Regions from separate parts of the Buttiauxella gaviniae genome, predicted to be linked through region 2. Evidence: predicted binding sites of a transcription regulator. Region 2 holds the regulator's gene; the other holds the start of a gene.

Region 1 (16,148 bases), 3.5 Mb from region 2:
GTGACGAGCGCCCCTTTAAAAATCACTTCAGAAAAACCGTACAGCATGGTGCGTATCCTGTCGTCAGTGTCTGCACAAACGGTATCAACGTAGGGCGGGTAAGCACGTGTCACCCGCCATCGTTTGTATTATCAGTGGATGGCGCTTACGCTTATCCACCCTACAACACTGTTAACCACCGTAAACATCAAAGTCGAAGTACTTCTTCGCTAACTTCTCGTAAGTTCCGTCTTTGCGCATTTCAGCAAACGCTTTATTCAGCGCTTCACGCAGCTCATTGTCATCTTTACGCAGCCCCATTCCGGTGCCGACGCCAAACAATTTGTCATCTTTAATGGATGGGCCGCCGAACTGATAATCTTTGCCGACAGGTTGTTTCAGGAAACCTTCGCTGGCCGCGACTTCATCCTGGAATGCAGCGTCAATACGGCCAGCCGTCAGGTCAGCGTAGATTGAGTCCTGACCCTGATAAGAGACAATTTCAATGCCTTTAGGCGCCCAATGCTCATTACCATAAGTCTCTTGCGTGGTGCCCTGCAGAACGCCGATACGCTTACCTTTCAGAGATTGAAGGGTGGGCTCAATCGTTGAGCCTTTGGCGACCACTAAACGAGAATCGGCTGCGTACAGTTTGTCGGTGAAGGCGATCTCTTGCTGACGTTTTTCAGTGATGGAAAGAGACGACATAATTGCGTCGATTTTTTTCGCTTTCAGGGAAGGGATCAGCGCATCCAGTGGGTTTTCCACAAACGTACAGTTTGTTTCGATGCGTTTGCAGAGTTCTTTTGCCAGATCGATGTCAAAACCCACTAATTCCCCTTGGGCATTTTTCGACTCAAACGGGGCGTAAGTAGGATCGGTACCGATACGTAAATTTTTAGGAATAGCGGCGAAAGCTGTAGAAACGCTGGAAAATGCCAGCACCAAAGAAAGAGCGATGATCTGCTTGTTCATAATTACCCTCGAAAAGACTGTTTTTATGCGCGATTGCTTTTTAACCGGATAAAATTGCACTTTCCATGCCAATTTATGCATGTGTTGATAACGTTTTTCAGTACGTTGGCGCGCTAAAAATGCGCATCAGTTTCATTCAAAAACACGCTGCACCAACGAGATGCAAACGATACACTTTTTTTGTGCATCAGCAAAAAATTGCACCATTAAAGTGCGTAATGACCTGGGTTAGTTTGCAATTCTATTCAGCCCGGCGGCACTAAAGTGCAGCCGGGCTACAGACTAAGGGATAATGTTATTCACCGTAAACATTAAAATCGAAGTACTTCTTAGCAAATTTGTCGTAAGTGCCGTCTTTACGCATTTCTGCCAGTGCTTTGTCGAAGGCCGCTTTCAGCTCAGCATCGTCTTTACGCATGCCAATCCCGGTGCCATCGCCAAAATACTGTTTGTTTTTTACAGAAGGTCCCGCAAAGGCAAACTCTTTTCCGGCAGGTTGTTTCAGGAACCCTTCGCTCGCGGCAACTTCGTCCTGAAATGCAGCGTCAAGGCGGCCCGCAGCCAGGTCAGAATAAATCAGATCCTGGTTAGCATAAGCCACAACGTCGATCCCTTTTGGATGCCATTGCGCGTTAGCAAAGGCTTCCTGAGTCGATCCCTGCAAAACACCCACATGTTTGCCTTTCAGGGAATCAATTGTTGGCTGAATCGGTGAGCCTTTGCTGGCGATCAGACGGGAATCAGCCGCATAAAGTTTTTCTGAGAAAGCAATTTCCTGCTGGCGTTTTTCGGTGATAGAGAGGGAGGAGATGATCGCGTCGATTTTCTTCGCTTTCAAAGAAGGGATCAGTGAGTCAAAGTCGAGCCCAACCCACGTACACTTGGTGTTAATGCGCTTACAAAGTTCATTCCCGATATCGATATCAAAACCGACAAAGTCCCCTTTCGCATCTTTAGAAGAGAAAGGCGCATAGGTGGCGTCCGTACCAATACGAACGGTCTGCGGGATTGCTGCATAAACGGTGCTGGATAACCCGAGCAGCAATGACAGAGCGAGAACCTGCTTCTTCATAGATAACCCTCAAGTTTACTGATCTTATTATGTGTAATGTCGTGTTGTGTTTGTTTAGTGCTGCGAAGCAGAGTTGCAGTTCCCATGCCACTTTTTCCTGCGTGAAAGAAAGTGCATGGTTTCATGTTAAAAAAAAGTTACAACACTGTCGCAGAATTGAAAGATAGCAGGTCTGGTGTGAGGGAAAAACATTAATGGTGGAAAATAGGGGATAAATGTTCTGGAAGTGATCGAGGTTACAAAATCGCCCCATTATGAGGCGAAAGGTTTTGTGATGCACCACACTGGCGCAACGGCTATGCCCCGTTCCAGCGCGTGAACAAGTCTTCCGGCAGCTCAATATCAAACTGATCGAGCACGCGGTTTACCGTCTGGTCGATAATATCCTGCACGCTTTGCGGGCGATGATAAAACGCAGGCATTGGCGGCATGATTACCGCCCCAAGTTCAGCCGCCTGCGTCATCAGGCGCAAATGCCCGAGATGCAGCGGCGTTTCACGCACACAAAGCACCAGCGGACGACGCTCTTTGAGTACCACATCTGCCGCACGCGTGAGCAGGCCGTCTGTATAGCTGTGAACAATGCCAGAGAGCGTTTTGATTGAGCAGGGCAATATGACCATGCCATGCGTCTTAAAAGAGCCTGAGGAGAGGCTGGCGGCGATATCACGGGCATCGTGAACCACATCCGCCAGAGCTTGCACTTCACGCAGGGAAAAATCTGTTTCCAACCCAAGGGTCTGGCGAGCCGCGTTGCTCATGATGAGATGCGTTTCGACATCGGGTAATTGTTGCAGCACCTGAAGCAGTCGCACGCCATAAATTGCGCCACTGGCACCTGAAATCCCAACAATTAACCGTTTCATATTGACGTTCGCCCAAGGAGTTTATCTGGGCTGACTTTGCCGCAAGATGGGCGGGGATGCAAGGAGTGGACGCCCTCATCTCACGGTTAAGGGAGAAAACCCGGACACCACCCCAGCCCTCCCCTTTCCAGGGGAGGATCTGGTAAGGGGGAGGCTGGGAGGGGGTCGCGCGAGGATAGTTTTACCCCTCGTTATGCATCTCTAAATTTTCCACTTCGTTTTGACGCTGAATCGCTTTCGAATCGTCATTACGCAGGGATTCAAGATACTCAAGGTATTCGTGATCCACATCTTTGGTGACATACACGCCGTTAAACACCGAGCACTCAAACTGCGTAATGTCCGGATTCTCAACGCGCACCGCTTCAATCAGATCGTCCAGATTCTGGAAGATCAAACCGTCGGCACCGATTAACTGGCGGATCTCGTCAACTTCACGACCGTGAGCAATCAGTTCGTTAGCGCTTGGCATATCAATGCCATACACGTTCGGGAAACGGATTTCTGGTGCCGCAGATGCGAGATATACTTTTTTCGCTCCGGCTTCACGCGCCATCTCAATAATCTGCTCGGACGTGGTGCCGCGTACGATGGAGTCATCCACCAGCAGAACGTTTTTATCGCGGAACTCAGCGCGGTTCGCATTGAGCTTACGGCGCACAGACTTACGACGCAGTTGCTGGCCTGGCATGATAAAGGTACGACCAACGTAGCGGTTCTTCACGAAGCCCTGACGATAAGGCTTATCAAGAATACGGGCGATTTCCAGCGCGATATCGCAGGAGGTTTCTGGAATCGGGATAACCACGTCAATATCCAAATCTTCCCACTCGCGAGCAATTTTCTCACCGAGCTTTTTACCCATCTCAACGCGCGCGCTGTAAACGGAAATTTTGTCGATGAAAGAGTCCGGGCGTGCAAAGTAGACATACTCAAACAGGCAAGGATTGCTGGTTGGGTTATCAGCACACTGGCGGGTGAACAACTGCCCTTTTTCGGTGATGTACACCGCTTCGCCTGGTGCGATATCACGCAGGAATTCAAAGCCCAGCGTATCAAGAGCAACACTTTCGGAAGCGACCATATATTCGGTACGGCCATCACCTAAATCGCGTTTCCCCATCACCAGCGGACGGATGCCGTTCGGGTCGCGGAAGGCCACCATACCGTGACCGATAATCATGGCCACGCAGGCATATGCACCACGAATTTGACGGTTGGTTGCAGCGATAGCGGCAAAAATGTTGTCGGCTTCCAGCGGATAGTTGCGGAAGTTATCCAGCTCGCTGGCGAAAATATTGAGCAGGATTTCAGAGTCGGAGGTGGTGTTAATGTGACGACGTTTTTCTTCGAACAGCTTCTGGCGCAGCTCGTGAGCGTTCGTCAGGTTACCGTTGTGTGCAAGGGTAATGCCGTATGGGGAGTTAACATAGAAAGGCTGGGCTTCAGAAGCACTGGAACTTCCTGCTGTAGGGTAACGCACATGGCCGATACCCATATTTCCCTGCAAGCGCTGCATGTGAATGGCACCAAATACATCGCTCACCAGCCCATTGGCTTTACGCAGACGAAAACAATTTAAAGCATCAATGGTGACGATGCCCGCGGCATCCTGCCCACGATGCTGAAGCACCGTTAACGCGTCATAGATAGACTGGTTTACCGGCATAAAACCGGCGATACCGACAATACCGCACATGTTGTCTTTTCCTCATTAAGCCACGAGCCCCCGCCTTATGGCCGGGGTAAGAAACTTGACGAGCTTTGCAGATAGTCAAAGAACCATCTGATGATGAAACTGAATTGTGGGATAAGCTGCGACTTTTGCCAGTCGTCACTCTTCGAAAAACCAGTGAACGTATCAAGAAAGAACAGAATGGCGGCGACGATCAGCGCTCCACGTAAAGCACCAAAACAGATCCCCAACACCCTGTCTGTACCCGACAGGCCGGTTTTCTCCACCAGCGCGCTAATCACATAATTGACAATCGCACCGACGATGAGTGTCGCGATAAACAGTATCGCGATAGCTATTCCATTACGTACCAGTTCGTCTTCAAAGCCAGTGAACCAGACTGACAGGTAAGTGTAGTAATGACTGGCGACAAAGAAAGCACAGCCCCAGGTTACCAGCGATAACGCTTCACGCACAAACCCACGAATAACACTAATCAGAGCCGAAAAGCCGATGACTGCAATAATGGCGTAATCTATCCAGACCATGAACAAATCCCACGACAAATCGCCCTGACGTCCAGTTCGGGGCGCATTCTAACAGAAAAAGAAAACGTTTGCGTAGGGATTTCCTTCCCTCGCGTAAATAAATAATGGCGTTGAAAAAATGCTCAACGCCATTAAAAAATTGCCTGTTGTTACCGGCTTTTGCTGGAAGTTGTAAGGTGGTTAAGCCCACGTGCCGCCCACCAAATTACCGCTTTATGGCAGATGACGCTTCGCTTATCCGCCCTACAAAAACCACTACGAACACGCTTTAGCGCGCCGTATAATTCATCACCACACCATTCAGACCGGAAATCGAATTCAGCTCGCTAAGAGATGATTTGAGTTTGTCTTTTGAAGCATCCGGCCCGACCAGAATGCGGGTAATTTTCCCCTGCACAGGTGTCGACGGTGACGTGTAAGCCCGGAACCCGGAAGCGCGAAGTTTACCAACAATTTCATTCACTTTGTCGGCATTTTTCAACGCACCGAGTTGCACAACGTAGGCTTGCCCGGTCGGGGCTTTGTCTGGCGTATCCTGCTTCACCGGTTTTTCTGGCTCAGGCGGTTCTTCGTTCATCATCGCCAGGCGTTCTTCGGTTTGATCCCTTTCTGCTTTGCTCAGCGGCTTTTCAGCAGGCTTCGGCTTTGCCTTCTCAACGACCGGTTTAGGCTTAGGCTGATCGCGGGTGACCGGAACTTCATCAATACCTGCCCCGCCGTCACTCGGTAGCGAAGCGATATCAAGCCCTGGCGCTGCGGCCGCACCTGCTCTCACCTCTTCGGCGGCCCCTTCCGGCGGCTGCGAAGGCAGCGCCTGCGTCGCCGCAGGCAGCATATCCGGTTCATCGGTATCACCCGGCTTAGGCACCAGAGGAATGGCGGCAAATTCATCCTGATAATGCTTTTTCTGACCATCAAGGATGCCTGGCAGGATAATGACCCCCAGAGCGACCAGAATAATGGTTCCGACTAATCGATTTTGAAACTTACTCGCCACCTGCTCTCTCCGCGTCCAGCGCTTCCATTACGTGGGCTACTGTGTGAAATGAACCACATACCAGCACGGTATCATTGTCTGTTGCTGCCTGCATTGCGCCAGCCCAAGCCTGGGCCACACTGTCGTAGACTTCACCCTGCCCCAGATGTTCAATCAACTGTTCAGCAGTGGCTCCACGCGGCCCTTCCAGAGGGGCACAATACCAGCTATCAACCTGAGGCGACAAACAGGCCAGCGTACCGGCGATATCTTTGTCATGCAGCATGCCGATAACCGCCAGCACGCGCCCACGTTTCGGTAACTGCGCCAGGCGCCCCGCCAGGTAGGCCGCCGCATGCGGGTTATGGGCTACATCAAGAATCACCAGTGGAGCCTGCGAAATAACCTGGAATCGGCCCGGCAGCGTTGCCTCTTTAATCCCTTGAATAATAGCGCCATTGCTGACATTTAGCTGGCTTGCACGCAGTGCGGCCAGAGCCGTCGCGGCATTTGGCTGGGGCACTAACGGCAGTGGAAGCCCCTTGAGTTCGCCCTGAGCATCTTTAAAACTCCAGCTAGTCTCATCGGCGTGCCAGGACCAGTCGACATCACGGCGCAGCAGTTGAGCGCCTTTTTCAGCCGCCACATCCGCAATGGTCTGTGGCATATCAGGCTCGCCCACCACGGCTGGTTTTCCGCCACGGAATACGCCCGCTTTCTCACGCCCGATGCTTTCGCGGTCAGGCCCGAGCCAGTCGGTGTGGTCAAGTGCAATGCTGGTTACAACTGCGACATCTGCATCAACAATATTGGTTGCGTCCAGTCGCCCGCCTAAACCCACTTCAAGGATAACCACATCTACTGCCAGTTGCTTAAACAGCAGCAAAGCCGAAAGCGTACTGTATTCGAAATAGGTCAGTGAGGTTTCGCCCCGCGCGGCTTCAATCTGAGCGAAAGCGGCTGTGTGGTACGCTTCATCCAGCTCTTCACCCTGCACGCGCACGCGCTCGGTGTAGCGCAGTAAATGGGGGGAGCTGTAAACACCCACGCTGTAACCCGCCGCCATCAACACCATTTCCAACGTGCGGCACGTCGTGCCTTTACCGTTGGTTCCCGCAACGGTAAACACCGTCGGCGCAGGTTTCAGCACATCAAGCGTGGCGGCAACTTTTTTCACGCGCTCAAGACCAAGCTCGATGGTTTTAGAATGGAGATTTTCCAGATAACAAAGCCACGTGGCCAGGGGCGACGTGGCTTGAGGGATTTGCGTTTTTTCCATGATGCCCGCTCTATCTACTTTTCAAGCTACGGTTCAAGAAAAAGGGCAGGACCTGTTCGGCCTGCCCTTGTTAACAATCAGGCCTCGTGACCTTCTTCCGGTGCTGCCGGAACCACAATCGGTTCACGCGGCGCTTCCGGATTCGGCGCTGGCTGATTTGTCAGTTTTGCCAGAACGCTTGCCAGTTTCAGGCGCATTTCTGGACGGCGAACGATCATGTCGATCGCGCCTTTTTCGATCAAGAATTCACTGCGCTGGAAGCCCGGCGGCAGTTTTTCACGAACGGTCTGTTCAATAACACGCGGGCCCGCAAAGCCGATCAACGCTTTTGGCTCAGCAATGTTCAGATCGCCAAGCATCGCGAAACTTGCAGAAACGCCGCCCATGGTTGGGTCAGTCAGAACTGAAATGTATGGCAGACCGCGTTCTTGCATTTTTGCCAGCGCCGCACTGGTTTTCGCCATCTGCATCAGCGACATCAGCGCTTCTTGCATACGTGCGCCACCGGAAGCGGAGAAGCAGATCAGCGGGCAGTTATCTTCCAGAGCCTGCTCAACGGCACGAACAAAACGCGCGCCGACAACAGAACCCATAGAACCGCCCATAAAGGCAAACTCAAAGGCAACTGCAACAACAGGCATGTTATAGAGCGTGCCTTTCATTACCACCAGCGCGTCTTTCTCACCGGTTTCTTTCTGGGCCGTTGCCAGACGATCTTTGTATTTTTTGGAGTCTTTAAACTTGAGAATATCTTTTGGCTCAAGCTCACTACCCAGCTCAAACAGCGAGCCTTCATCTAACAGGCTGTGCAGGCGATCGCGCGCGGACATGCGCATGTGGTGATCGCATTTTGGGCAGACTTCAAGATTGCGTTCCAGTTCGGCGCGGTACAGAACCTGGCCGCAGCTATCGCATTTAGTCCAAACCCCTTCAGGGATGCTCGCCTTACGGGTAGGGGTAATATTGCTCTTATTGAGAATTCGTTCAATCCAGCTCATTGATGACCTTTCTGCTTGAACCTGGTCGATGCCAGTTTTTCTGTGGCAGTGTGACCTGCCCCAGACCATAAATGGTGCTCATTAAAACATAACGGCCCGCGACTTTGGATAAAAAAGTGGTCGAACCGCGCGATGGGGTTACTTTTGCAGGCGTTTGGCTGCACGTTTGTGGCGAATAATCTCAACCACGCCCGGCAATACCGACAGCACAATAATCGCCACAATCAGTAATTTCAGGTTTTCCTGCACGATCGGTAAATCGCCGAACAGATAACCTGCGTAGGTGAACAACAACACCCACAGCAACGCACCGGCAACGTTATACATCGCAAAATGACGATAGGACATGTGCCCCATCCCTGCGACAAACGGTGCGAAGGTTCGCACAATCGGTACGAAGCGCGCGAGGATAATCGTTTTTCCACCGTGACGCTCGTAAAAAGCGTGGGTTTTATCAAGATAACTGCGACGGAAGATTTTTGAGTTCGGGTTGCTGAACAGTTTCTCGCCGAATAACCGCCCAATAGTGTAGTTCACCGCGTCGCCGACAATCGCGGCGATCACCATTAAAATAACCATGGTATGAACATTCAGATCGTTAGTTGGCAACGCGGCAAGCGCGCCCGCAACGAACAGCAATGAATCACCCGGCAGGAACGGCGTCACCACCAGGCCTGTTTCGCAAAACAGAATCAAAAACAGAATGGCATAAACCCAGACACCATACTGCGCGACCAACTCCGCTAAATGCACATCAATGTGCAGAATAAAATCAATAATAAAGCGGATAAATTCCATAGTTATCTACCTTTCTCGACTGGCGTCAGTCTGCCAAAAAAAGAGGCCCCATCGGGGGTTTAGGCAACGCAAAATGTTCAGGGTAATCGACGGAGACTAAATACAAGCCTTCTGCTTTCCCGGTCGCGGCGGCAAGCTTACGATCTTTCGCCGCCAGCAGCTCAGCCATCCAGTTTTCAGCCTGATTGCCACAGCCGATTTCCATCAGGCTGCCAACAATATTTCGAACCATGTGGTGCACAAACGCATTGGCTTTAATATCCACCACCACATAAGCCCCGTAACGCGTAACGTTGATGTGCATCAGGTTACGCCACGGCGTGCGTGACTGGCATTGCACGGCGCGGAACGAGGTAAAATCGTTCTCGCCCAGCAAGCATTGCGCAGCGCGGTGCATACGGTCGGCATCCAGTGGATGATAAAAATGCGTGACGCCTTGGGACATCACCGCCGGGCGCAGGCGCTGGTTATAAATGACATAACGGTAGCGGCGCGCCGTCGCGCTAAAGCGGGCGTGAAAATCATCCGGCACATTTTTAACCCAACGCACAGCGATGTCGCCAGGTAAATTCGCATTTACGCCAAGCGTCCAGGCCGCATCTTTACGATCCATGCGCGTTTCGAAATGCACGACCTGGCCTGTAGCGTGAACGCCTGCGTCGGTACGCCCGGCGCAGAACACGTTGATTGGCTCATCTGCTACTTTAGAGAGCGCTTTTTCAAGCTTCTCCTGCACGCTACGGACTTCGTTCTGGCGCTGCCAGCCGTAATATTTACTGCCGTCGTATTCAATGCCCAGAGCAATCTTGTGGATCGGGGTTTGAAGCAACTCGTCGGACATTAGTACATATACTCCTGCACTAATTTTTCTGCGGTTTTCACAGCCATCAGCGCGCCGCCGAAACGAACGTTATCGGCAACAGACCAGAATTGAATCTGCTCCGGCATACCATAGTCATTGTGGATACAGCCGATAGAAAGATGTGCGCTGCCGGAGGCATCAGAAACCTGCGTCGGGAACTGCCCTTCTTCTGAAAGCTCAATATCTTCAAACTGACCAAATGCGTCGCGGGCTTCTTCTGCCGCCAGCGGGCGCATCGCTTCGAAGTTAACCATTTGCGCGTGCCCGTAGAACACCGGAGCCTGAACCATGCTTGCAGAAATCATCACACCTTCATCCTGCAATACTTTACGCACTTCGTTCACCAGGCGGCGTGCAGCAGGAATGCTACCTTCCGCATCCGGCACCAGCGGCAGCATGTTGAACGCTAACTGGCGGCCAAACAGGTCTTCTTCTTCGATAGGCAAACCGTTAAGCAAACGCGCGCTCTGCCCGGCCAATGCATCTACTGCACTTTTGCCACGGCCAGAAGCGGCCAGTAAATTGGTGACCTGAATACGCGATAAACCACCTTGCTCGATCAGCGGCTTCAACGCGGTTAACAACTGGCTTGTCAGGCTGTCAGCAACGGCAACCAGATTGCGATTGCGGTATTCGCCCAGCACGAATGGATTCACATCCGGTACGACGAGCGGTACATCGTGTTCCATGGCGAACAGGCCGCTGGAGTCGATAACCAGGCAACCGGCGTTGGTCGCTTCTTCAACATAACGCGCTGAGGCCTCAACGCCTGCCACGAAGAAGGCGAGCTGAACCTGAGTCCAGTCGAATGATTCAGCATCCTGAACCATCACCGTTTTGCCTTCATAACGAATATTTTCACCCGCGCTCTCATTACGCGCCAGGGCATACAATTCACCAACCGGGAACTGGCGCTCGGCAAGCAGTTCAATCACAGCTGCGCCAACGGCACCCGTGGCACCTAAAACGGCAATATTCCAGCCTTCAGACATGTTGGTTTACTCCAGACTTAAATAGCAGTATCTCCCCGGCAGCACGCCGGAGAGATGAGAAGGATTGTTTAACGCACCGCGTGGAAGATGGCGCCAAAGCCTAGCTTTTGCAGCATAGTCGCCGCCGCTTCATCATCACACTGGATATACAAAGATGACCATTCGCGACGTTCCTGATAATTTTTACGTAATTTATCAAACTCACCGGGAATCCCCGCCACTTTACGCAGCGGCGCATCGTCGCGGCGCACATCATACACCAGATGCACTAGTCTTTTGAGTGTCGGCTGATCGAGCGGGCCATGCAGAGTAATGCGGCCAAATTCTGGAATAGGCAGCAAAGTGTCTAATGCCACCTGTTGGCGTTGCCCAATAAACTCGCTAAAGGCTTCAAACACTTGCGTGGTGCCACGCGCTTTGCCTTCCAGCGTGTAACCGGCGATGTGAGGGGTGCCAATATCGACTCTATCGAGCAGCGCAACGTTGAGCTCTGGCTCTGGCTCCCAAACGTCCAGCACGACGCTCAAGTCCTGACCGTTTTCCAGGCATTTCAACAACGCGGCGTTGTCGACAACCGGGCCACGGCAGGCATTAATCAGAATAGTGCCAGGCTTCAGGGCAGAAATCAGTTTCTCATCAGCAAGATGCAGGGATTTATACGGGCCGTCTTTAAACAGTGGCGTATGGAAGGTCAGCACATCGGCTTCGCGAACCAGTTGCTCAAGCGAAACGAAATCCCCTTCGTCACCGCGATCGGCACGCGGAGGATCGCAAAGCAGCGTACGAATGCCGAAGGCTTCGAGACGCGCCTGTAAGCGAGCGCCAACATTACCCACGCCGACAATGCCTACCGTGCGGTCAGTCAGCCTGAAGCCATCGCGTTCAGCTAACATCAACAGCGAGGAAAAGACGTACTCGACAACGGCGATAGCGTTACAACCGGGGGCGGCTGAAAAAGCAATGCCCGCGGCCTCAAGATAGTTTTCGTCAACGTGGTCAGTGCCCGCCGTTGCCGTACCCACAAATTTGATCCCTTTGCCGTCAAGCAAATCGGCATTCACTTTGGTGACCGAGCGCACCATTAATGCCTCAGCATCGGCAAGCTCAGATACCGGAATTGGACGCCCTGGCACTGCGGTAACATCGCCTAAGCGGCTAAACAATTCACGTGCATAGGGCATATTTTCGTCAACGAGGATTTTCACGTTAGCTACCTGTTCGGTTAATCGTCGAGAATAAGCCCGATAGTGTGCCATAATCTGGCGGCCTGGCATACTTGAGCCTGGGATCGACAAAGGATTTAACATTATGCAACCCATTCAGGGGGCAAGCGCTCGCCCTCCGGGGGAACCACCCTCCACTCCATCTGCGGCCGGCGAATTTCCGCTTTCGACTCAGCAACGTACCGTTCTGGAACGTTTGATCACGCGTATTATTGCGCTTAACCAGCAGCAAAGCGCTGAGGTGTGGGCGGGATTAAAACACGATCTGGGGCTAAAAAGTGAAGCGCCGCTATTATCGCGCCACTTCCCGGCGGCTGAACAAAACCTTAGCCAGCGCCTGACTGCCGCCCAAAATACACACGCCACGCGCCAGGTTGTTCAGCAACTTAGCGAGCTTCTGCCACAGGGGAATAATCGCCAGGCGGTGAGCGATTACATCCGCCAGCAGTTCGGCCAGACGGCGCTTAGCCAACTCACGCCCCAGCAATTAAAAAGCGTTCTGACGTTATTGCAAAACAACCAGTTGGCGATCCCGCAGCCGCAGCAACGCCCGGCAACCGACCGCCCGCTGCTGCCTGCGGAACATAACGCTTTAAATAAACAGGTTGCGAAACTGACCGCCGCTACGGGTGAGTCCGGGAAATTAATCTGGCAATCAATGCTTGAGCTTTCTGGGGTAAAAACCGGCGAGCTGATTCCGGCGAAGCATTTCACTTTGCTGACCACCTGGCTACAAGCGCGTCAAACGTTGAGCCAGCAGAGTACGCCGACTCTTCACACCCTCCAGGCTGCGCTAAAACAGCCGCTTGAGCCCGCAGAGTGGAAAGAGATTACGGATTATTCACAGCAGCGTTTCCAGGCTACGCCACAAACGCTGCTGACCACAGCGCAGGTGCAGGATATTCTGAATCAGGTCTTTTTGCGCCGGGCCGAGCGTCAGCCCGCAACGCTTGAAGTGCAGAATATTCAGCCGATCGTCAATCCACTTTGGGCGCCCTTCATCGAACCGATGAAGATGATCAGCGCCCGCCCAGGAATGGCGCTTATCGCGCTGATTGTGGTGATGATTTTGTTGTGGATAGTCATTTAGCAAAAAGCCACCCGACTACGGGTGGCTGCTGTTATTTCCGGAAAGCTACAAGCGTTACAACAATACCCACGCCCGCAGAAATCGCCCCCGCCAGGAAAACCGAAGGGTAACCCATTGAAGTGGCTAACAGCCCGGTCAGCGGGCCTGCAACGCCGTAAGAGATATCCTGAAATGCCGCATAGCCGCCCAGCGCCGTGCCGCGTACCTGGGCCGGAACACGTTTAACGACTTCTACACCCAGCGCCGGGAAGATCAGCGAACAGCCGCAGCCGGTTAACGCCGCGCCGATCAAAGCAACGCCCGCACTCGGAGCCTGCCACAGCAAAACCAGCCCGACCGTTTCAATTGCCAGTGACACAAGCGCCACGCGAACACCGCCGAACCTGTCAGGCATCCAGCCAAACAGCACGCGCATCAGCACAAACGCACCACCAAAGGCGGTAAGCGTGAAGCCTGCCCAGGCCCATCCGTTAGAGACAAAATAGAGCGAAACAAAAGTGCCAATCACCGCAAAGCCAACCCCCTGTAACGCCAGGCCAAGACCTGGTTTCCAGATAAGGCCAATCACAGCAAACAGCGACGGGCGCTCGCCTTTATGCGCAGGCACGGCACGAATCCCGCCGTTAAACGCCCACGCCACCACCGGGAGCGCAATCGTCGAAACACCCAGCGCGACAAATCCCCAGTGGCTATTAAGCAGTAGACCTAGCGGCGCGCCCGCGGCTAAAGCGCCATAAATAGCCATCCCCGTCCAGGACATCACTTTGCCGGAACGCGCAGGGCCAACTAAACCCAGACCCCAGGTAAGATTTCCGGTCAACAGTTGGCTTTCACCAAAACCCAGAATTAAACGCCCGACAATTAACAGGCCGAATTTCGCCATGGCATCAACAGGTAGTAAGGCCGCCAACAGATAGGCGACACCCGCAAATGCGCAGGCGCACATTCCCTGTAGCGTCGAGCGCTTAGCCCCCTGTTGGTCGGCAAGCCGCCCTGCGTAACCGCGCGTTAAAACAGTGGCGAGGAACTGAATCCCGACTGCAACCCCTACCATGGTGTTCCCGAAGCCGAGTTGCTGGTGAACAAATAGCGGAATAACCGGCAGCGGCAGGCCCACGGTCATATAGGTGAGGAACACCGCGAAGGTAATTCTGAATAAAGATTTATTTTCTGATTTGCTATTTTTGAGCTGAGAATCAATCAGTGCAGACATGCTGCTTACTCCATTTTCTTGCAGAGTAAGGCGAGGAAACCACCACGCCCTTCCCTCTGAACGTTCAGATTAAGGGTGCGTTGGTTGACGTTGAACGCTTACGCATTATCAGAAAGATAATGTTGAGGCGAGAATAGTGCCTTCAGGGATAGATGCTGTCAATCATTGCGGCCAGCAAAAAAAACGGGGCGCCTAAGGCACCCCGTTCGAAATAATCATGCGTATTAAAGAATTACGCTTTAACTTTACGCATTACCAGCGTGGCGTTAGTCCCACCGAAACCGAAGCTGTTAGACATAACAGTGTTCAGTTGACGCTCGGTCGTTTCAGTCACGATGTTCAGACCTGCAGCCTGCTCATCCAGCTCTTCAATGTTAATGCTTGGCGCGATAAAACCGTGCTCTAGCATCAGCAGAGAGTAGATAGCTTCCTGAACGCCAGCGGCACCCAGAGAGTGACCGGTCATCGCTTTAGTCGCAGACATTGCCGGTGAGTTATCACCAAACACTTCTTTGATTGCGCCCAGTTCTTTCACATCGCCAACCGGCGTAGACGTCCCGTGGGTGTTCAGGTAGTCGATTGGGGTATCAACGCCGTGCATTGCCATCTTCATGCAACGGACTGCGCCTTCGCCTGATGGCGCAACCATGTCTGCGCCATCGGACGTTGCGCCGTAGCCAACGATTTCAGCGTAGATGTGTGCGCCACGAGCCAGAGCGTGCTCCAGTTCTTCAACCACAACCATACCGCCGCCACCTGCGATAACAAAACCATCACGGCTTGCGTCATAGGTACGGGACGCTTTGTCCGGGGTTTCGTTGTATTTGGTAGACAGTGCGCCCATTGCGTCGAACTCACAGGCCATTTCCCAGCACAGCTCTTCGCCGCCGCCAGCAAATACGATGTCCTGTTTGCCCAGTTGAATTTGCTCAACAGCGTTACCGATACAGTGCGCAGAAGTCGCACAGGCGGAGCTGATAGAGTAGTTCACACCGTGAATTTTGAACGGCGTTGCGAGGCATGCGGAAACCGCTGAACCCATCGCTTTGGTCACAACATAAGGACCGACCGCTTTCAGGCCGCGCGGGCTACGCATTGCGTCCGCACCAAACACCTGAGATTTAGAAGAACCACCGGAACCTGCAATCAGGCCCACGCGAGGGTTGCTTTGATAAACTTCTTCTTTCAATCCAGCATCTTCAATCGCTTGCTGCATTGACAGGTAAGCATAGACAGAGGCATCGTTCATGAAACGGACCACTTTACGGTCAATCAGGCCGGTGGTGTCCAGTTTAACGTTACCCCACACGTGGCTGCGCATTCCAGAATCTTTGAATTCTTGAGAGAAAGTGATCCCCGGGCGACCTTCACGCAGAGATGCCAGGACTTCCTGCTGGTTGTTACCGATGCTGGAAACAATGCCCAGACCAGTAATCACTGCACGTTTCATTCAATACCTCTTCCACTGCACTATTTAGGATTTCGACAGGCACAATAGCGTACAGTTGTACGCCGAACAAGTCCGATCAGCCAAAATGGACTGAAATTTGCGCCGCTTCGCACACATCGTTATGATCCTTTCACCGCCTGCCAGACGAGTAA
Region 2 (16,148 bases):
TAGTTTGAACAACCATGTTTTTACAAGATATTTTTCTGATTAAACGAGACGTTAATCGATAAAAATTAACGGTGGGGAATAATAAAATCTCTTCTATTTATTCACTTAGTGGTGATTTTAATTTTTGCAGATTTATTATCATTACAGAGTATTATCGGATAATATTTTTCGTAATAATTTTATTCTTGATGACGGTTGCCGTAGCAGCTATAGACGTTTAATAAGCAGACGAAGGCCAAAGATATTGTTTCCGCTCTCGTGCCGGTAATAAGCGCTTCCGCCGTGTAATGTGGCGATTGCGCTTACAAGCGAAAGCCCCAGCCCGCTTCCAGCGGTGTGGCGGACATTATCCCCACGCCAGAACCGCTCGAACAGTTTGTCAGGCTCGGCAAGAGCGTCACCTTTGTTCGACACCTCTATCGTGACGTATTCCCCGCGCTGAAACCGTGCTGACGGCGATTTCTCCCTCTCCTGGCGAATAACGAATGGCATTTGTCAGCAGGTTAGTCATGGCCCGCTGGAAAAGCATTTTATCTGCGGTGAGGTTTCCTTCGGCGTTAAGCACAATAACCCTCTCCCTCTCTTCCGCCATCGGTTCAAGGAAGTCGATCAGAGTTTCCAGGGCGTCATGAATTGAAAAGGTTTCTTCATTGAGCTTGATGTTGTAATGGGTGGCGCGGGCAAGAAAGAGAATGTTTTCAGTCAGTCGCGATAACCCCTCCAGCTCTTCAATGTTCCCTTCCAGCAGGGCCTGATATTCAGCGGCTGAACGTTCATGGCCCAGTGCAACCTGATTCTGGCCTAACAAAACATTGATGGGGGTGCGTATCTCATGGGCCAGATCGTCGGCAAACTGGGTCAGACGAATAAAGTCGGTCGACAAGCGCTGGCGCATGGTGTTCAGGGCTTCTCCAAGAGGAAGTAACTCTGGCGGTAATGGCTGGAGCGGCACTGGATGATTTAGCCTGTCGCTGCCGGTTTCGGCCACGATCTGACTTAACCGACCAATGGCGCGTAGCCCTCTGCGAATAAGTAGCGGACTGAGTGCGGCACACAGCAAAATGGCGGCCAATGAAACCAGAATGCTTTGCTGGCGATAGCGCTCCAGCATGACCGCACGCTCCCGAGCGACGCGGGCCAGGGTGATGGTGACCGGCCCTACCTGTGAGTTTGCCTGAAGGCTTAACGCCGAGGCTTCTGTATCGTCCGCGTTGATCCAGCGGTGCAACTGTTTCTCATTAGGCGGGCTGTTTACCGGCGTAGGAGAGAGAGGGGGTAAAGATGCGCCGGTATGATTAATACTGACGTTTTGCTCATACTGCGAGCGGATGATGAGGATATCCTGGTGGGTATCGACCATACGATTGAAATAGAGCGGCAAAGAGCTCGGATGGGCGCCATCAGCAAGCAGTTGCCTTAACTGCGCGGCCCGGTTGATCAGCGTTTGATCGTCGCGCCACACCAGTTCGCTGCGTAATGCGTTATAAAGAATCAGGCTAATGCCCCCACAGGCCATCGCCACGATCAGCGTGAAAATCACTGTCAGTCGCAGAGTCAGGGAAGGGCTATACACTGCCGGGCTCCTTTTCAGACAGGCAATAGCCCATGCCTCTGACGGTGATAATGAGCTTTTGGGGAAAGGGGTCGTCAACTTTACGACGCAGGCGGCGAATGGCGACATCTACAATGTTCGTTTCGCTGTCGAAGTTAATCCCCCAAATTTCGCTTGCAAGCAGCGTTCGGGGCAGGATTTCACCGTGGCGGCTGGCGAGGAGCCACAGAAGCATGAACTCTTTGCGCGTGAGTGCCACAGGAACACCGCCGCGTGTCACCTGAAGGCGCGTTGAGTCCATCACCAGGTCGGCCACGCGAAGTGAGGTGCTGTGCGGCTGGTGCTGACGGAGCTGATTCCTTACCCTTGCCAGAAGTTCAGCAAATGAGAACGGCTTTACCAGGTAATCATTCGCGCCCAGCTCCAGACCTTTTACCCGGTCGTCCACGGAGTCTCTGGCAGTCAGGCAAATCACGGGAGTATTGCTGGCGGTTCGCAGGGTTTTCAACACCTGCCACCCATCCATACCCGGCAGCATAATATCCAGAATTACCAGGCTGTATGGATGGGACAGCGCCAGATGTAAGCCGTCCCGCCCATCTGCGGTGTAATCCACGATATAACCCGCCTCTTCAAGCCCTTTACGGACCCAGGCGCTGGCTTTCAGATTATCTTCGATCAGTAACAGTTTCATCGGGGCAGTTTGCCATGAATTTTATGGCTGCCCCAGAGTTTCAGCGCCAGATGACAATATGGTCATCTTTCTGACAGGCAACTGATGCAACCGCGCAGGTATAACAGCAGGGTGATTAACACTGGAGAACTAAAGATGAAAAAGTCTATCGCTGCCTTGTCCCTCGCCGCACTGCTTGCCGCACCGGGTATTACCCTCGCCGCAGGTAAAAATCCACTGAGTGTTCATGTACTAAATCAGCAAACGGGGATGCCAGCACCGGGCGTTGCGGTGACGCTTGAGCAGAAGCAGGGAGAAAGCTGGAAGGTGGTTAACACGGCCAGCACCAACCAGGATGGTCGCGTGGATGCGCTATGGCCAGGAAAGCCATTTGAAGCGGGAGACTATCGGGTCATTTTTAAAACCGGGCAATACTTCGCGGAACAAAAACAGCAGAGTTTCTTCCCTGAAATTCCGGTGGAATTTCATATCACCAATACAACGACGACCTATCACGTCCCTCTGTTGCTTAGCCAGTACGGATACTCTACGTACCGGGGGAGCTAATTCAGGGGAAATAAATGGGAAAAACAGGGGCGGAACACGCTCCTGGCTCAATATAAATTTGGTAACGGCCCTGGAGATTTCCGGAGCAACGCTATTTTCACCTATGTCCTGACTCAGGAAAATGAACACGCTTCCCGCTAAAACGTAATACATCCAAAGCTGGCATTTTTATTTAGAGGAGTGATAACGCGTAGTTTGTCGAGGCGGATCTCAAACTGCTGATTTTCATTTTGCAGTAGCAAAAATTCTTCTTTGCTCGAGGCTGTGCGAGTGGTGATTGCGGTGGCGACAAAATGTTGCCCGTCGTTTAATTCGATATTCAGACGGTAGTGGTGCATACAGGCTATCTCAAGATAGTCATGCAGGTCGCAGTTGATTGGCTGGTAGGGTGAGTGCATTGTTTTCCCCCGAACGAATTAACAATAGCGTAACTCATTTAGCCTGGCAGCGCGCGAAATGACAGCGTTTACCGGAGAAAAGTGTTCTTAGAGTAGGGAGTGTAACGAATGATGCTGGAAGTAGAAGAGAGAACTTCATGAAATGGTGCGTCCGAGTGGACTCGAACCACCGACCCCCACCATGTCAAGGTGGTGCTCTAACCAACTGAGCTACGGACGCACTGTTTGCTGCGGTAAAACTTGAAATGGTGCGTCCGAGTGGACTCGAACCACCGACCCCCACCATGTCAAGGTGGTGCTCTAACCAACTGAGCTACGGACGCATCATGTTGTCTGTGACAACGGGGACGAATATTAGCGGCAGCCCCCAAGGCTTGCAAGAGGAAAACAGCAATTTTCTTCCATATTTCACTCGTTTGCTGAGCATCTGCGCAACTCGATGCAAAAATAGCCGCCAAAACGGCGGCTACTGGGGGTTATCGCGCAGCGCGCTGCAAAATCGTGACGGAAGGCTGGCGTTGTAACCAGCGCATCCGCAGCATCATCATAATGGCCGCTGAGGTCAGGCCGATAATAAAGCCGGTCCAGAAACCTGCCGGACCCATCGGGTCAACCACCCAATCGGTGAGCGCAAGGATATAACCGCTTGGTAATCCCAACACCCAGTAGGCAACAAACGTAATAAAGAAAATGGAACGGGTATCTTTATAACCACGCAGTACGCCGCTTCCCACAACCTGAACGGAGTCTGAAAGTTGATAGATGGCCGCCAGCAGCATCAGATGTGCGGCAAGCGCTACCACTTCCGGATTGCTGTTGTAGAGCAGGGCAATGTGCTCACGCATCACGATGGTAAAAATAGCGGTGAACATCGCCAGGCACATCCCCACGCTAATACCCGTCCACGCAGCGGTTTGTGCATCAAGCGTAGACCCCTGGCCCAGGCGGAAACCAACGCGAATGGTCACGGCTGCGGAAAGGGACATCGGCAAGACAAACATCAGCGAGCTGAAGTTCAGCGCAATCTGGTGCCCGGCAACGTCAACAATTCCCAATGGCGCGACTAACAGCGCCACCACCGCGAACAGTGTGACCTCGAAGAACAGCGCCAGGGCAATCGGCATACCTAGCTGCGTTAAGCGATACAACACTTTCCAGTCGGGCTGCACAAAGCCTTTCGGGTTACGGATGTCGCGCATTGAGCGTGTTTTCTTCACATAAGAGATCATGCAGAAAAACATTACCCAGTAGACCGCAGCCGTTGCCACACCACAGCCCACGCCGCCAAGCTCCGGCATGCCAAAATGACCATAAATAAAGATGTAGTTGACCGGGATGTTAACCAACAGGCCAATAAAACCCATTACCATGCCGGGTTTAGTTTTTGCCAGGCCTTCGCATTGGTTACGTGCAACCTGGAAGAAGAGATAACCGGGGACACCCCACAGCAGGGCACGTAAATAGCCCACGGCTTTATCGGCAAGTTGCGGATCGATATTTTTCATCGCATGGATAATATGGCCCGCGTTCCACAGCACCACCATGATCAATACGGAGACGATCCCCGCAAGCCAAAAACCCTGGCGAATCTGGTGAGCAATACGCTCCCGGCGGCCAGAGCCGTTAAGCTGCGCAACGGTAGGCGTCAGCGCCATTAATAAACCGTGGCCGAAGAGAATCGCGGGCAGCCAGATGGACGTGCCGATCGCCACCGCAGCCATATCGGTGGCGCTATAGCCACCGGCCATCACGGTATCGACAAATCCCATTGAGGTTTGCGCAATTTGCGCGAGGGTTACGGGGATAGCCAGCGCAAGCAACTGGCGAGCTTCAATAAGGTACTTCTGCATGCTAACACCTGAATATTTTTAGTTATTAGAAAGACTACAAGACCGCCAGAAATGGCAGCAAAAAAGGAATTGCAGGGGAATTTTCCTGACTATTGTAGCGGGAGAAAACGATTACGCCAGTCAAATAATGGTGGGGTGGTGCGGATAGCTGGTAAGGGAATTTTCCAACTGTTAAAGTGCTGGATTGTATCCATCATCCTTCAAGCTGCAGGCGTGTGGGCTGCAACTCGAATGCTAATGGGTATATAAATTTTCAGCAGCCAAATCTATATCAGGAGCTTTACGATGTTTACAGGTATTGTGCAGGGCACCGCGACCCTGGTCTCCATCGACGAGAAACCTAATTTTCGCACACACGTTGTCGCGCTGCCCGATGCGATGTTACCTGGCCTTGAGACGGGCGCATCGGTTGCGCATAACGGCTGTTGCCTGACGGTCACAGAAATCAACGGTAATCACGTCAGCTTTGATTTAATGAAAGAGACGCTGCGCATCACCAACCTTGGTGAACTGGTGGTTGGTGACAGCGTTAACGTTGAACGTGCGGCCAAATTTAATGATGAAATCGGTGGGCATTTAATGTCCGGTCACATAATGACGACCGCTGAAGTGGCGAAAATTCTGACCTCAGAAAATAACCGCCAGATTTGGTTTAAATTGCACGATAAAACGTTGATGAAATATATCCTTCATAAAGGCTATATCGGCATCGACGGTATTAGTTTGACCGTTGGTGAAGTGACCGCTTCACGTTTTTGCGTGCATTTGATTCCTGAAACGCTTGAGCGCACCACGCTTGGCAGCAAGAAATTGGGTCATCGAATTAATATTGAAATTGACCCGCAAACCCAGGCGATTGTCGATACCGTTGAGCGCGTGCTGGCGCAACGTGAAGCCACGCTTGCAACGCTGTTGCCGAAGGGATAAAAACCGTGTAACGGTGGATGGCGCCGCCGCTATTCCACCCTACAAAAACCCGTTCGTGGGGGGGAGTAGCGCGAGCGCCACCCGACACATATGTATCAGGCAATCAGCAAACTTCCGCGCACCAAATCACTGGCGTGGCGCTCGCCCAGCAATAACTCAACTGCCCGACGAGCCATGCTCTCAAGCGGATATTTGATTGCCGGTATCGCATTTGAACCCGGCATTCTGCTTGAGCCATCCAGGCTAAAGACCATCACCTGTTCAGGCACTTTCAACTGATATTGATTAAGCATCATCACCGCCTCCTGCGCCTGAGTGTCGTCTGTGACGAGCAGGGCAGAAAATTTCACGCCGCGATTGATCAGCCGTTGCAGCGCAATGCGTACCGATGACTCATCTTCAATCACCAGTTGGCGGTTAAAGGGCACAACATGGTTATGAAGGGCCTGATGATAACCCTCGAGCGTCAGAGCGGCTGCTTCGCCGCTGGCAAAGTTAATTAACGCGATTTGCCGCCGCTGTTGGTTACATAAATAGTGCACCGCCGTTTCTGCGGCAAAAATATGATCGCACTGAATGCTGAAATTGTGCGAACCGCTCAGGCAATCAATCAACATAATCTCATCGGCAAGCGGGGGGAGCGGAAAACGTGCACCCACCACCACCAGCGCGTCACACAACCCGTTGGAGAGCTCTTGTGCCGCCTGCGCTACGCTGCCTGCGTCACTGGCGAAACGGAGCAACAGATGTTTCTGATGCTGGTTGAGCTGTTTCTCGAGCGCTTGTAGGTAGCCGGTTGCCTGCTGGATATGCTCGGTGGCGCAGATAACGCCGATGCAGTGCGTCGACTGGTTGCTCAAGGATTGGGCAATGGCATTCGGCTTGTAGTTAAGGATTTCGGCTGCACGTAATACCGCCTGGCGGCTCTCTTCTTTGACGCCGCGACTGCCACTTAATACGCGCGAAACCGTTGCTTTGGAAACCTGCGCAAGGCGCGCTACATCATTAATATTCGACATGGTGTGTTGGCTTAGTAGGGTGGATAAGCAACGCGCCATCCACCAGTTTTACGTGTTTTGGCGGGAGCGCATCGCTTACCCGCCTTACGATTCAGTGTGGTTAATTAAAGCCATTTTCCGCGGCGGTCGCTTTGTACCATTCGCCGCTTTTCTTGATGGTGCGCTTTTGAGTCTCAAGATTTAATGAGACAAAACCGTAACGGTTTTTATAGGCGTTACACCATGACCAGTTATCAATGAAAGTCCACATGTGATACCCGAGGCAGTTGCTGCCTTCGCTGATACCTTTATGCAGCCACTTCAGGTGGTCGCGCACGAAATCGATACGGTAGTCATCCTGAATCTGGCCGTTTTCATCGAAGCGGTGCTCGTTTTCAACGCCCATGCCATTCTCGGAAATATAGCAATTTGGGTTGCCGTAGTTCTCGCGCAGGTTAGTCAGAATGTCGTAGATCCCTTGCTCATAAATTTCCCAGCCGCGATACGGGTTCATTTTGCGGCCCGGCATTTCGTAGGCTTCGAAGAACCATTCCGGCATGAACGGGCTGTCAGGATTGACCAGCGAATCGCGGCATTTGATGCGGCGAGGCTGGTAATAGTTAATGCCTAATAAATCTACCACGCCAGCCGCCAGCAGCGCTTTATCTTCTGGCTGACATGCTGGCAATTGGCCGTGCTCATTGAGCAATGCCACCAACTCTTGTGGATATTCGCCACGCAGCGCGGGGTCAAGGAAGCTGCGGTTAAACATGAGATCGGCAATGTTTGCCGCTTTCACATCCGCAGGGTTCTGGGAACGTGGGTAAGACGGGGTGAGGTTGAGGATAATCCCGATTTCGCCGCCGTCGTTGCGTTCATGGTAGGCTTTTACCGCCATTGAGTGTGCGATCATGGTGTGGTAGGCCACGGTCGCCGCGCGTTTGAAATCCACAACGTTCGGGTAATGGAAATCATACAGATAGCCGCCTTCGACAGGCACAACCGGCTCGTTGAAGGTGAACCAATGTTTCACGCGGTCGCCAAACAGGTCAAAACAGACGGTGGCAAATTCGGCATAAGCCGTGACAACGTCACGATTTTCCCAGCCGCCTTGCTGCTGCATGACCATAGGCATATCAAAGTGGAACAGGTTGATAAACGGCTTGATGCCTTGCGCCAGCAACTCGTCAATGACCTGGTTGTAGAAGGTGACAGCTTCCTGGTTCACTGCGCCACGGCCTTCAGGGATCAGGCGCGCCCAGGAAATTGATGTGCGGAAGGTGTTATGGTTCAGCTCTTTTAAGAGCGCGATGTCCTGCTTCCAGTTTTTATAGAATGTGGAGGTGTCAGCCGGGCCTACGCCGTTGTGGAAGCGGGTTGGTTGTTCCTTAAACCATTGATCCCAAATCGTGGCCGATTTGCCAAAAGAGAGGGTTTCGCCTTCGGTCTGGGGTGCTGAACTGGCGCTTCCCCACCAAAAATTCTCCGGAAATTCATATTTCATTTTTGTTCCTCGTTTGACGAGCCTGCCAGACTAGCAGGCTATAAATGTTTAGTTCGCTGTAACCGGGTTGCTGCTTTCCTGCTGATTGCGCTCTTCGTCCTGTTTAAGCAGGGTGCGCTCATACGCTTTCAGGAAGGGGTAATACATCACAGCCGACATGACCATACAAATCAGGCACATGATAACGGGACTTACCGCCCAGTTTGCGGCCCACGATGCGCCAATTGGGGCCGGTGTCGTCCACGGTGTGAGCGAAACAACTTGTGCAACCCAGCCTAATTTGGTGGCGATATAAGCCAGCGTGGCGTTAATCATCGGCACCAGGGTGAACGGCAAGAAGAACAGCGGGTTCATGATGATTGGCGTGCCGAACAGAATCGGTTCGTTAATGTTAAAGAAACTTGGCACCACGCCCATTTTACCGATGGTACGTAGATGAATGGCGCGGCTACGCAGCAGCAGGAAGGCGAGGGGTAACGTGGAACCCACGCCGCCAATCAGCAAGTAGTGATCCCAGAAACCTTGCAGGTAGATATGCGGCAACACGTTTCCGGCGGCGAGCGCCGTCTGGTTCGCGGAAAGGTTCGCCATCCAGAACGGGTTCATAATGCCGGTGACGATAAGCGCCCCGTGAATCCCGGCAAACCACAGAATCTGGCAGATAAACACAGAAATCAGAATGGCAGGCAGGGAATCAGACGCGGAAACCAGCGGTGCCAGCAAGTGCATGATGGCTTCGGGAATAATCATCCCCGTCGTGGACTCAATAAAGAGATTCAGCGGGTGCAGCGTTGCGACAATCACTACCACCGGGATCAGAATTTCAAACGAACGAGCCACGCCGGTTGGCACTTCTTTTGGTAGACGAATGGTGATGTTGTGGCGCTTCAGGAACGCATACATTTCGCTGGCATAAATCGCGGTAATCAGCGCGGTAAAGATGCCCTGTCCTGAGAAGTATTGGGTGGAGATTTGCCCGTCTTTATAAGGGGCGGCAACCAGTAAAAAGGCCATAAACGCCAGTAAACCGGTCATGATCGGGTCGAGTTTGTAGTGTTTGCCGAGACTTGCGCCAATGCCGACCGAAATAAAGAAGGTCATCACACCCATGCTGAGGTTAAACGGCAGCATCAGTTGTTCGCGATAGCTCAGGGAAAAGTTCAGCCATGCGCGCGCAAAGCCCCAACTGCTGTCGGGCGAGAACGGTGGGAAAATAAACACTAACAAGAAAGAGCCGATAATCATAAACGGAAGTGCTGCGATAAAACCGTCGCGGATGGCGATGACATGGCGTTGAGAACCCATCGCGCCAGCCATAGGGGTAACTTTTTGCTCAATCACATTGACCATTTTTTGGTACATGCTCATGGCGGTATCCTTGTGAGTGTTTTAGTGAAGTTGGCTGATTGTGAAACAGATGGGAAACCGGTTTCCAATGAAGAAAAACGTAAGTGTTAACCGGATCAAACTCGTGACACAAGGAATGATAATTTCGTGGAGGGATTCACAGTTTGTTATGAAATTGCTGCGGATTTTTACATGAAAGAACTACCCCGGCAGTGCCGGGGTGTTAATCAATGCGGGACGCGTAAACCGTTTTCGATACCGCGGGTAAAGACGATTTGCCAGAGCTGAATATCGCGCGCGCGAAACGCTCCGGCGCAGGCGTTGAGGTAATAACTAAACATTCTTTTAAAGCGGTCCGAGTAGTTATCGGCAATTTCCGGCCAGCAAGTCTGGAAACGCTCGTGCCAGGCCATCAATGTTTTGTCGTAATCCGCCCCAAAGTTATGCCAGTCCTCCATCACAAAATGGCCTTCGCTGGCATGGGCAATCTGGCTGACCGACGGCAGACAACCGTTAGGGAAAATGTATTTGTCGATCCAGGGATCGACGCCGTTATCGGTTTTGTTGGATCCGATGGTGTGAAGCAGAAAGATTCCGTCAGGTTTCAAATTACGGTCTGCCACATCAAAATAGGTGGCGTAATTTTTCGGCCCGACATGCTCGAACATGCCGACGGAAACAATGCGGTCAAACTGCATATCCAGTTCACGGTAATCTTGCAGCAAAATAGTGACGTTGAGACCGATGCATCGCGCCTGTGCCATTTTTTGCTGTTCAGCAGAAATGGTTACGCCATGCACTGCTACGCCATAATTTCGCGCCGCAAATTCAGCAAGCCCACCCCAGCCGCAGCCAATATCCAGCAGCGTCATGCCGGGTTCCAGATGCAATTTCTCGCAGATCATTTTCAATTTTGCATTCTGTGCATCACTGAGCGTTGTGGCCTCTTTCCAGTAACCGCAAGAATATTGCATATGGTCATCAAGCATGCGGCTAAAGAGATCGTTCCCGAGATCGTAATGCTCTTTGCCCACTATCCAGGCGCGTTTTTTAGATTGCAGATTAATAAAGCGTGCGGCGGCAATGCGGAGTGTGTCTTTTAAATGATGAGGGAGCTGGCGTTCAAGTCCGGCACGAATGGCTTTATTAAAAAATATATCCAGCCGTTCGCAGTCCCACCAGCCGTCCATATAACTTTCACCCAGACCGAGCGTACCCTGTTGTAGGACGCGTTTAAAAAAATCGGGATGTTTAACCTGTATATCGAAAGGGCGCGGGCCGTTCACTTCCACCCCAGCCTGTGTGAGCATCTCGTTCACAATTCGATACCATGGGTTATTTCTTATACTGACTTCTTCTATGCACGATGAACTCATAGCTTCTCCATCACCTTTATGTGAGGAACCTTCAAACAGCGTAGACGCTATTTTGGGCATGTGAGAAATGTCACGAAAAATTCCGTGAGCCTGATATCCGACGTAGAACAGAGAAAGGGGTGACTACCCACTCAATAAATTGCTTAAAACAAATAAAAAACGGGAGCGCAAGGGCTCCCGTTATGACTTCATTATTATGGTGTTAACCTCGAGCCGTTTATGAGTATAGGCCCGCTTTATCGGCGATTCAATAACAAATCGTTAGCATGCTAACCTATGTTTTGTTTCAATTAATGCGCATCCGATTCAGCGTGTTGCCAGACTTTCGCACTGCTGCGACGTTGCAGCAAATATCCCAGCAGAGCCAACACAATGGTGACCAGCATAACGCTGGTGGTGGTCAGCAACGGCGTTACGATAAGCCAGGAAACCATCAAACTTGCGAAGAAGCATAATCCCAACTGAAGGGTATTTTGCAGCGCAGCGGCTTTCCCCGTAGCTTGTGGGAAAGGCAGCAGGGCGGAGGCTACAACAATCGGGTAGATCGCGCCGTTTGCCATCGCCATTACGCAGAATGGGATCAGCAGTAACGTCAGGTTAGCATGGCCACTCACAGCTACAGCCCAGGTCGCGAAGGTGCTCAGGGTATACACGCCCAGTAACCACGGCAGCATTTGTTTGCCTTGCCATTTTTGCAGCGCGCTGCGGCAACCATAGCCGCCAATCAAGAAAGCGATGGTTTGCGGAACATAGCTCAGACCAATTGCCGCAGGGCTGTAGCCCATATCATTCAAAATGAACGGTGAACCGGTCAGCCACGCAAAGAAACTTGCGGAGCAGGCCGCGTAAATCAATACGTTTCCGCTGTAGACGTGCGAGCGCAGTAACGACATAAAGCTGACTTTGTTCTCTTCCGTTTGCGGATGATGCTGGGTGCGAGGCTTCAGACGCAGAGTCGGGATCATCAACACCAGCGTGATAGCAAACAGCGTGGCGAAAATCGCCTGCCAGTCAAAGTGGGTCAAAATCCAACTGCCGAGCAGCGGTGCCAGAGCGGGAGAAAGCCCGACCAGCGGCATAATGGTGGCAAAAATTCGGTTTGCACGATTCGCCGGATAGTAGTCCGTCACCAGCGCCTGCCAGCTTACCGCCGCAGAACACACGCCTACCGCCTGCACGAAACGTAATACCAGCAAAGCAGTTGCGTTTTCTACCCACAGCATGCCAATACACCCCACGGCGAACAAACTCAGGCCTGCCAGCAATACAGGCTTACGCCCGAAATGGTCTGACAGCGGCCCCCACATCAGTTGGGCAAAGGCAAAACCTGCCAGGAACAGGCTCAGACTGGCACTCACGGCGGAGGCGTCGGTCTGTAAATCTTGTTGGATAGCAGCAAAAGCAGGCAGATACATGTCTGTTGCGAGGAACCCCAACACACTTAATCCGGCCAGCCAGATAAGAAATCCTTTTGATGGTTGCATAATTTTCTCTTGAATTATCTTGCAGGTTAATTGCTGCGAGAGTGTACGGAGTGCAAATGTGCTTGTGAAACGCTAATATTTGTAGGTTGCATTCAAAAATTTTGTGAGCAGAAAAATGTGGTCTGAATATTCGCTGGAAGTGATAGATGCGGTGGCGCGCAACGGCAGCTTCAGTGGCGCTGCGCAGGAGTTACACCGCGTTCCGTCTGCCATTAGCTACACGGTACGGCAACTGGAGGAATGGCTGGCGGTTCCGCTGTTTGAACGTCGCCATCGGGATGTGGAATTAACGCCTGCGGGTCTGTTTTTTTTGAAAGAGGGCCGGTCTGTTATCAAAAAAATGATGACGACACGGCAGCAGTGCCAACAGATCGCTAATGGATGGCGCGGGCACCTCGCTATTGCGGTCGATAACATCGTTAAACCCGAGCGAACCCGGCAGTTGGTGCTGGATTTTTATCGCCATTTTCCGGACATCGAGCTGCGAATTTTCCAGGAAGTGTTTAACGGTGTGTGGGATGCGTTAGCTGACGGACGTGTTGAAGTGGCGATTGGCGCAACCCAGGCTATCCCCGTTGGGGGGCGTTATGCTTTCCGGGATATGGGATCCCTAAGCTGGCGTTGCGTGGTGGCATCGAATCATGCGCTTGCGAAGCTTGGCGGTACCCTAAGCGATGACGATCTCCGGGCCTGGCCTTCGCTGGTGCTGGAGGATACCTCCCGTTCACTACCAAAACGAATTACCTGGCTGCTGGATAACCAGCGTCGTGTAGTGGTGCCTGACTGGCAATCTGGTTCAGATTGTCTTAGCGCGGGGCTGTGTATCGGTATGGTGCCTTTGCATATCGCACGGCCGTGGCTGGCATCAGGGCAGTGGTGCGAGTTAACGCTTGATAATCCCTTCCCGGACGCCGCATGCTGCCTGACCTGGCGGCAAAATGATGCATCACCAGCCCTGGCCTGGCTACTGGATTATTTGGGGGACAGTGAGACGATGAATGCGGAGTGGTTGCAGGAGCCTGAGCCCGAGTAAACCCGGGCTCAACAAAACTTAACGGCGGTAATCGCGGAATGGGCCATCAGCTACTGAGCGGCGCTCAATCAGGCGCGGATGGACTTCAATGCTCTGGGATTCTTCGCGTTTGTTAACGATTCTATCCAGCAGCATGTTAAATGCCGTTTCACCCAGGGAATCTTTTGGCTGGTGAATCGTCGTCAGGGCGGGTGAGAAGAAGCGAGCATTACGCACGTTGTCATAGCCGATAATGGAAATATCCTGCGGGACGCGCAGCCCCATTTCATCGGCGGCACAAATTGCACCCATCGCCATAATATCCCCGCCGCAGAACACCGCGGTAGGGCGATGAGACTGACCGAGGATCTGCTGCATCGCGCGATAACCGGATTCCGGCTCAAAATCGCCCTGAACAATCCAGTTTTCCGGGATAGCGATACCAGCCTCTTGCAGCGCTTTCATAAAGCCAGCATGGCGACCGCCGCCGGTGTTGCGTTCCATCTGCCCGGGAATAGCGCCAATTTCACGATGACCGCGTTCGATCAAATAACGCCCGGCCAGATAACCGCCATGGAATGCGTTATCGACGACGGAGTCGGTAAAATCAGCGCGCGCTTCACCCCAGTCCATCACAACCATTGGGATATGACGGTACTCTTCGAGCATGGTCAGAAGTGATTCCGGGTACTCAGAGCACATCACCAGCAGGCCATCAACGCGCTTTTGCGCCATCATTGATAAGTAGGCACGCTGTTTTTCGAAGTTATTGTGTGCGTTACCCAGAATGAGGGTATAGCCTTTTTCAAAGCAGCTATTTTCAACGGCTTCGATGATTTCGGCGAAATAGGGCGCTTCGCTGGACGTGGCTAACAGGCCAATCGTTTTAGTGTGATTAACTTTCAGGCTACGCGCGACGGCGCTTGGCGAATAGTGCAGCTCTTTGATTGCAGCCCAAACCGCATTGCGCGTCTCTTCCGCTACAAAACGGGTTTTGTTAATCACATGTGATACGGTTGTAGTGGAAACGTTTGCGCGTTTCGCCACATCCTTGATTGTCGCCATTAAATTTCACTCCGGGCCATATCGTAAGCCCCTGATAACGAATGTGTTAAACGTTTGCGTACGCTATCTCCTGAGGCAACATCGTGGTTGCGGGTATGCCGGGATTGCGACATAAAACGGGAGGAGGGCGTTGAATTGACGGTACGCAATAAATTAGCGTGGGATTTTGGCCTATCCTGGCGAAAAGTGGAAGAGGGAAAATGGATATCCGGTTAAAACCAGGAGGATTTTTCTCTCCGATTGTGGGAAAATCCACCGACACACTGATTGTAAGGTAATAAAAGGAGTTTACTCATGAGCACCGACCTGAAATTTTCAATCACCACCACGGTTATCGTTCTGGCTTTGATTGTTTGTGGCGCGTTAACCGCCGTACTGCACTGATTAAAATGGGCCGCTTATCGCGGCCCATTTACTTATGGATTAAGCTGCAAGATTCTTCGCAACAAATTCCCAATTCACCAACGCCCAGAAATGCTCCAGGTATCCTGCGCGAGCATTGCGGTAGTCGATGTAATACGCATGTTCCCATACGTCTACAGTCAGCAGCGGTTTGGCCGCAGTGGTCAGCGGTGTGCCTGCGTTAGATGTAGAAACAATGGCTAACGAACCCTCTGCGTTTTTAACAAGCCAGGTCCAGCCTGCGCCAAAGTTCTTGATAGCGGCATCGGTAAACTGTTGCTTAAACTCAGCGAAGCTACCAAAAGATTGGTTGATAGCATCCAAAACAGCGCCCGTTGGTTCGCCGCCAGCATCAGGTGCCAGGCAGTTCCAGTAGAAGGTATGGTTCCACACCTGCGCTGCGTTGTTAAATACGCCGCCTTCAGAAGTGCGAACGATCTCTTCGAGTGTTTTGCCTTCAAACGCTGTGCCCTTAACCAGATTGTTCAGGTTAGTGACGTAGGTTTGATGGTGTTTGCCGTAGTGGTATTCCAGCGTTTCGGCAGAGATATGCGGGGCTAAAGCATCTTTTGCATATGGTAGTGCAGGTAGTTCGAACGACATTGCTGACTCCTTTCGAATTATTTTGGGATTTTATGAACACTAAACAACCACGCTTAGTGTGGATTTAGGGTAACAAATTGAAAGGATAAGCAAAAGAAGATCTCACCTGCCCAAAGTAGGGCAGGTGAGATTTGATGAAGGGAGATTAGCGAATGGTTTTTGGCGTCATGACGCGTTTGGCACCCACATAGTGGCGCTGCCAGTAATCTTCGCTCAATGAAGTGATTTGAATATCCCGGCCAGAACGCGGTGACTGAATAAATTTCCCGTTACCGACATAAACACCCACGTGATCCGCTGTGCCACGCCCCTGGGTGCGGAAGAACACCAGGTCGCCCGTTTCGAGTTCGCCACGGTCAACAGAAGAAGCATCACGCAGGTGATACATTT

Evidence for each region. The regulator PurR, encoded in region 2, represses purine synthesis genes. The targets are predictions, from matches to a motif close to CANGCAAACGTTTGCNTG.
Region 1: the regulator PurR is predicted to act here: its motif matches at 5,173-5,190, upstream of cvpA (colicin V production protein).

What each region holds. Positions count from the first base shown of each region.
Region 1 is NZ_JBFMVT010000002.1:559,639-575,786, forward strand. It holds gene AB1E22_RS03315 (histidine ABC transporter permease HisQ) at 1-47, opposite strand, end outside; gene hisJ (histidine ABC transporter substrate-binding protein HisJ) at 172-954, opposite strand; gene argT (lysine/arginine/ornithine ABC transporter substrate-binding protein ArgT) at 1,250-2,026, opposite strand; gene AB1E22_RS03330 (UbiX family flavin prenyltransferase) at 2,323-2,892, opposite strand; gene purF (amidophosphoribosyltransferase) at 3,074-4,591, opposite strand; gene cvpA (colicin V production protein) at 4,627-5,115, opposite strand; gene dedD (cell division protein DedD) at 5,384-6,112, opposite strand; gene folC (bifunctional tetrahydrofolate synthase/dihydrofolate synthase) at 6,102-7,370, opposite strand; gene accD (acetyl-CoA carboxylase, carboxyltransferase subunit beta) at 7,448-8,368, opposite strand; gene AB1E22_RS03360 (DedA family protein) at 8,507-9,166, opposite strand; gene truA (tRNA pseudouridine(38-40) synthase TruA) at 9,192-10,007, opposite strand; gene AB1E22_RS03370 (aspartate-semialdehyde dehydrogenase) at 10,007-11,020, opposite strand; gene pdxB (4-phosphoerythronate dehydrogenase PdxB) at 11,089-12,225, opposite strand; gene flk (flagella biosynthesis regulator Flk) at 12,329-13,333, shown strand; gene AB1E22_RS03385 (MFS transporter) at 13,365-14,546, opposite strand; gene fabB (beta-ketoacyl-ACP synthase I) at 14,779-15,996, opposite strand.
Region 2 is NZ_JBFMVT010000002.1:4,041,412-4,057,559, forward strand. It holds partial or broken gene AB1E22_RS19220 (heavy metal sensor histidine kinase) at 208-1,573, opposite strand; gene hprR (response regulator transcription factor HprR) at 1,566-2,246, opposite strand; gene uraH (hydroxyisourate hydrolase) at 2,382-2,792, shown strand; gene AB1E22_RS19235 (Rho-binding antiterminator) at 2,930-3,190, opposite strand; tRNA gene AB1E22_RS19240 (tRNA-Val) at 3,334-3,410, opposite strand; tRNA gene AB1E22_RS19245 (tRNA-Val) at 3,437-3,513, opposite strand; gene mdtK (MdtK family multidrug efflux MATE transporter) at 3,667-5,040, opposite strand; gene AB1E22_RS19255 (riboflavin synthase subunit alpha) at 5,326-5,967, shown strand; gene AB1E22_RS19260 (LacI family DNA-binding transcriptional regulator) at 6,063-6,986, opposite strand; gene AB1E22_RS19265 (glycoside hydrolase family 1 protein) at 7,087-8,469, opposite strand; gene AB1E22_RS19270 (PTS sugar transporter subunit IIC) at 8,518-9,837, opposite strand; gene cfa (cyclopropane fatty acyl phospholipid synthase) at 10,044-11,192, opposite strand; gene punC (purine nucleoside transporter PunC) at 11,483-12,676, opposite strand; gene punR (DNA-binding transcriptional activator PunR) at 12,792-13,709, shown strand; gene purR (HTH-type transcriptional repressor PurR) at 13,728-14,753, opposite strand; gene AB1E22_RS19295 (YnhF family membrane protein) at 15,048-15,137, shown strand; gene sodB (superoxide dismutase [Fe]) at 15,177-15,758, opposite strand; gene AB1E22_RS19305 (C40 family peptidase) at 15,904-16,148, opposite strand, start outside.